Regions from separate parts of the Xenorhabdus sp. PB62.4 genome, predicted to be linked through region 1. Evidence: predicted binding sites of a transcription regulator. Region 1 holds the regulator's gene; the other holds the start of a gene.
What was found. The regulator ArgR, encoded in region 1, controls arginine synthesis, uptake and breakdown. The targets are predictions, from matches to a motif close to ANTGAATAAAAATACANT.
Positions count from the first base shown of each region.

Region 1 (3,152 bases):
TTTGATCGGTGGCGTACCGGGTAATTTTGATGTTTCAGCACAAATCGGTGAAAGCCCATTTTTCGTGATTGAAGCAGATGAATATGACAGCGCCTTTTTTGATAAACGTTCAAAATTTGTGCATTACAGCCCTCGCACATTGATCATGAACAACCTTGAATTTGATCATGCTGATATTTTCGAAAATCTGGCCGCCATTCAAAAACAATTCCATCATCTTGTCAGAGTGGTTCCGAGCACGGGTAAGATCATTGTTCCCGATAATGACATTAACCTGAAACAGGTACTCTCAATGGGGTATTGGAGTGAGTTAGAGCAGCTTGGTGAAACCGGAAACTGGCAGGCGAAAAAAGTCAGTCAGGATAGCAGCCATTACCAAGTATTCCATCATGGCGAATGGGTTGGTGAAGTGAACTGGTCATTGGTTGGCGAGCACAATATGTATAATGGATTGATTGCGATTGCAGCCGCCCATCATGTTGGCGTTCAACCTGTGGATGCTTGTCAGGCTCTGGGCGAATTTATTAATGCCCGTCGCCGCCTTGAACTGCGTGGAGAAGTCAATCAGATCTCGGTTTATGATGATTTTGCGCATCATCCAACGGCTATCTTAGCCACACTGGAAGCACTGCGAAGTAAAGTGGGCGGAATGGCACGGATCCTTGCCGTATTGGAACCTCGGTCGAATACCATGAAAATGGGGACGAGTAAAAATGATATCGCTCCTTCCATGGGACGCGCCGATGAAGTTTTTCTTTATCAACCCGTCAACATTCCATGGCAGGTGGTTGAAATTGCTGAACAGTGTATTCAACCCGCTCGTTGGAGCGCTGACATTGATGTTTTGGTTAGGATGATTGTTGAAACGGCGCAGCCGGGCGATCACATCCTGATTATGAGCAACGGTGGATTCGGTGGTATCCATGAGAAATTGCTGGCTGAATTAGCGAAGAAAGCAAACGTCGCCTAATCGGGTAGTTCATTGGCGTAAGAGGATCGCACCTGCTGGACGATCCTCTTTTAGTCTGTATTGATATTCGCTGGTTTTATAAGTATGTGACAGTACCAGATTAGAGTTCCTGGTCAAACAGGTTGAGGATGGCTTCATAGAGCTGTTTTGTCGTGAAGTTTTGTGCTGGTGTGGAGAAAATAGTGTCATCTCCCGCAATACTGCCAAGAATACCTTCTGCTTTACCCAATGAATCTAGCAGGCGTGCAATTAACTGTGCTGCCCCCGGGCTGGTACGTATGACGACAATGCTATGGTTATAATCGACATCCAATACCAGATTTTTTAATGGGCTGGTGGCTGTGGGAACCCCCAGTTCTGCCGGCAAACAGTAGACCATTTCCATTTTTGCATTACGGGTTCTGACAGCGCCAAATTTCGTCAGCATTCTGGAAACTTTAGATTGGTTGATATTTTCAAACCCCTCGTCCTGAAGTGCTGCAACAATTTCACCTTGAGAGCTGAATTTTTCCTCTTTCAATAATGCCTTGAAAGCTTTTACCAAATCTTCCTGTTTCGAAGGAACACGCATATTTCACCATCGTCGAATCCGTTATGAAGCAGACATTATGCGAAAGAGTGAATTTTTATTCAAGAAAGAGACGAAAAAACCCAAATATCGAGCATAATTGAATATTCTCTCCTATAACCATATTAATTGTCTGTCTATTAATGATTTCATTTTTACTGATTTTTCCCACCTATTAAGCTTAGTAAATGTATTGTTAATTAAATTGTATTTTTCATGTGGAAGGGAAGTGTAAGAAGATCAAGCAGACTATTAATCATATTACTGGAATAATTCTCAAAATAGTGTCCGTTATCTCATTAACAGATAAGCCTTTTGTCTAGAATAAAGCAACTTTGGTGTTCCATCATAAGGCCATTAGGTAGATAATCTGGCTGTTAACAGATTGTTTTTAGAACGTAGTGATGAATGGGATTGAGGGTTTGCTTTGCCATCATTTTGTCACTGTAGTGATGTGTAGTGATGATAGAAAAATGAAGCACTCTCTTGACCAAACAGGTTTAAGTTTTTTTACAGCACTTATTTAAGGAGTATCAGGATGAAAGTTGCAGTTCTCGGTGCAGCCGGTGGTATTGGTCAGGCACTTGCCCTTCTACTCAAGACCCAACTTCCTTCAGGTTCAGAACTTTCCTTGTATGACATTGCTCCGGTGACCCCAGGTGTGGCAGCCGATCTGAGCCATATCCCAACGGAAGTCAAAGTCACTGGTTTTGCTGGTGAAGATGCAACCCCTGCTTTGGTAGGCGCAGATGTGGTATTGATTTCTGCGGGTGTGGCACGTAAGCCTGGTATGGATCGTTCCGATCTGTTTAATATCAATGCTGGGATCATTCGTAATCTGGTTCAACAGATTGCTAAAACTGCGCCAAAAGCATTAATCGGAATTATCACTAACCCGGTTAATACCACTGTGGCGATCGCGGCTGAGGTTCTGAAAAAAGAAGGTGTCTACGATAAAAATCGCCTGTTCGGTGTGACAACACTGGATGTTATCCGCTCCAATACTTTTGTTGCTGAACTGAAAGGCAAAAAAGCAGAAGAACTGGAAGTTCCGGTTATTGGTGGGCACTCAGGCGTAACTATTCTGCCACTGTTGTCTCAAATTCCAGGTGTTAGCTTCACTGATGAAGAAATTGAAGCATTGACCAAACGTATCCAGAACGCAGGCACTGAAGTGGTTGAGGCGAAAGCAGGTGGCGGATCGGCTACTCTGTCCATGGGACAGGCAGCGGCACGTTTAGGGCTTTCTCTGATCCGTGGTCTGCAAGGCGAAAGCAATGTTATCGAATACAGCTATGTCGAAGGTGACGGTCAATATGCTCGTTTCTTTGCTCAGCCTGTTCGCTTGGGTAAAAATGGTATCGAAGAACATTTAGATATTGGCAAGTTGAGTGCTTTCGAACAGAAGTCATTAGATAACATGCTGGATGTTTTGAATAAAGATATTGAGTTAGGCGAACAATTTATTAATAGTTGATTTATTTAATTCGTAATTTATTAATATACGAATTAAGTTAAATATATTAGATAACTAAAACCGCTAGTTCGAAAATAACTAGCGGTTTTTCTTTGGATAATTAAATTGATAGCTAATTATTCTTTTTATCTCTGACT
Region 1 is NZ_NKHR01000003.1:261,813-264,964, forward strand. Features, by position in the region: gene mpl (UDP-N-acetylmuramate:L-alanyl-gamma-D-glutamyl-meso-diaminopimelate ligase) at 1-970, shown strand, start outside; gene argR (transcriptional regulator ArgR) at 1,071-1,541, opposite strand; gene mdh (malate dehydrogenase) at 2,077-3,015, shown strand; gene Xenpb_RS04430 (helix-turn-helix transcriptional regulator) at 3,128-3,152, opposite strand, start outside.

Region 2 (3,152 bases), on a different contig from region 1:
GAAAGCTTATTTTCAGTTATCGGATGGGCAGATCAAAGGGTTCCAGCCGAGCCGATTGCCACAACATGAAACGGCTTATGTGATGACGGTGCACAAATCTCAGGGTTCAGAATTTGAACATACTGCATTGGTATTACCGACTCAATATTCACCGATAGTCAGCCGGGAATTGGTGTATACCGCACTGACCCGGGCACGAGAGAAATTAACCCTTTATGCCCATAAGCCCGTGTTGGATAAGGCTGTAGCTACGGCAACACAGCGCCGAAGTGGGCTGGCAGAATGGCTAAATCAGCCATGAAACAGGTATTGGCCAAGGTTGTTACCACCAAGGCCAATATAACCGGATTCAATGAAATTAAGGGTAATGTGAGTAAAGTTTCCGTGTACAAAATCAAGGGAGCTATAAATTCAGCATTAAGATCTTGGAACAGCGCTGGTAATTATACAGAGCCTGTTTTTCCACTGGCAGTGTTTCAATGCCTGCGGGTTCAAACCCTCTCTCTTGAAACCAGTGAATACTGCGAGTTGTAAGCACAAAGATTTTTTCTAATCCTATTTGTTTAGCCTGATTGATAATGGAATTTAGCAGTATTTCACCCCGGGAAGAGTTCCGGTAGTCTGGATGTACGGCAACGCAGGCCATTTCCCCGATTTTTTCATCAGGATAAGGATACAGAGCCGCACACGCGATGGTGACGTTATCAAGTTCTATCAACATGAACTTATCAACCTCCATTTCCAATTGTTCCCGTGAGCGACGCACCAAAATGCCTTGTTGTTCCAATGGGCGAATAAGCTCAAGAATGCCGCCAATGTCATTGATATTGGCACGACGAATCTGTTCGGAGCGCTCCATAACAATTTGAGTACCGATACCTTCACGGGAAAATAACTCCTGAATCAGCGAACCATTTTCCTGATAACTGATCAAATGACTGCGGCGAACACCACGGCGACAGGCTTTGATGGCTCCCCTCAAGAAACGCACTGTTCCTGAATAGTGATCATCGGAGTTTTCCAATTCATGCAGGCGGTTTTCTCCTTCATTGGGGAACATTTCTGATAATGTATTACCTTCAGCATCAAGCACGCCTTGTGAAGAACAAAAACCGATCAATTTCTCCGCCCTTAATTTAATCGCCAGTTGCGTTGCAATCTCTTCAGTTGTCAGGTTGAAACTTTCTCCCGTAACGGAAACGGCAACAGGCCCAATTAACACAATCGCATTATTGTCCAATTGTTGGTTGATGGCATCTTCATTAATACGGCGTATCCTGCCACTGTGGCAATAATCGATCCCATCATCGACACCCAAAGGTTGGGCAATGATAAAATTACCGCTGACAACATTAATATGTGCGCCTTGTGATGGGGTGTTGCTCAGGCTCATGGAAAGGCGCGCCGTAATATCCAGTTGCAATAGACCGGCAGCCTGTTTGACCAAATCCAGCGTTTTGGCGTCAGTTACCCGGGTGTGTTTGTGATAAAGCGGTTGGTGATTGTGTTCGGCAATATTTTGTTCGATTTGTGGACGAGCACCATACACGACGATTAAACGAATGCCCAAATTATGCAGTAATCCAATATCGTTGACGATATTGGAAAAATTATCATGGGCGATGGCTTCACCTCCTAGCATAATGACAAAGGTTTTACCTCGATGTGCATTGATATATGGAACCGAGTGCCGGAATATTTCAACCAATTCGGTACTGCGCTCTCTCATGAAACCCTCTCCGATTGAATTTTTATTCGAATTTTTTGTATTTTTATTCTTTTTGAAAGGAAATGGCAAGCGGAAACATGGATAAAAATAACGTTATTATTTATATTGGTATAAATAACTTGAGAGAGCAAAAAATGCTTTTTTTGATGACAGCGATTCGTTAATTAATTAGAGTTCCCGCCTGACTATTATGTTGGGCAAAGATTATCTGTTGGATAAAGATTACTGCGTTTGGTTGTTTTTAAATGGAATAAACGATGAGTCATTCAGACCATAATTCTTCACGTCGTCGTCTGTTGAAAGGCGCAGCCGCTGTGTGGCTGCTGAGTATTAGCCCTATCGGCCAGGCAGCAAATTCAAAAGTGGTTGCTGTTCGTATTTGGCCTGCATCAAGTTATACCAGAGTGACGTTGGAGTCTAATATTCCACTCAAGTATCGCCAATTTTCTCTCTCAAATCCTAATCGCATTGTTATTGATTTACAGGGTGTCCAGCTTAATAGCGTTTTGAGCAGCATGGGAACACAGGTTCAGCGACGCGATCCTTACCTGAAAGTGGTGAGAGCCGGACAATTTAATCCTAAAACGGTGCGTTTGGTTTTTGAAATTAAACAGCCAATTTCTCCGCATATTTTTACATTGCCACCGATTGCAAAATTTAAGCACCGTTTGGTATTAGATCTTTATCCGAAAAAGGCCGCTGTTGTGGATGATGATCCTTTACAGGCTTTACTTGAAGAGTACAACAGCGGGGACTTGGAAAAACACTTGCCTGCGGAAACACGCAAACCTGGTAAGGCCGGAAAAGACAGGCCAATTGTAATTATGCTCGATCCGGGGCACGGCGGTGAAGATTCAGGGGCGATTGGAAAATATAAAACCCGCGAAAAAGATGTTGTGTTACAAATTGCTCGTCGTTTACAGGTGCTTATAAGACGTGAACCTGGCATGAAAGTTTACATGACCCGCAACGAAGATGTCTTTATTCCGTTGAAAGTTAGGGTAGCAAAAGCACGTAAAATGCAGGCTGATCTCTTTGTTTCTATTCATGCGGATGCCTTTACGAACCGCTCTGCTCGTGGTTCATCCGTATTTGCGTTGTCAACTAAGGGAGCAACCAGTAATACTGCCCGTTTTCTGGCTCAAACCCAAAACGAGTCTGACTTAATTGGGGGAGTGAGTAAAAGCGGTGATAGATATTTGGATCATACTATGCTGGATTTGGTTCAGACCGCGACGATCAACGATAGCCTGAAATTTGGTGATGAAGTGCTTAAGAGAATGAACAAAATTAATAAGCTGCATAAAAATAGTGTCGATCAGGCGGGGTTTGCAGTGTTGAAAGCGCCAGATATTCCCTCCATTTTGGTGGAAACTGCGTTTATCAGCAACTTGGAAGAAGAGCGTAAACTTAAGACAGCCAA
Region 2 is NZ_NKHR01000017.1:24,432-27,583, forward strand. Features, by position in the region: gene recD (exodeoxyribonuclease V subunit alpha) at 1-301, shown strand, start outside; gene argA (amino-acid N-acetyltransferase) at 404-1,729, opposite strand; gene amiC (N-acetylmuramoyl-L-alanine amidase AmiC) at 1,987-3,152, shown strand, end outside.
Region 2: the regulator ArgR is predicted to act here: its motif matches at 1,743-1,760, upstream of argA (amino-acid N-acetyltransferase).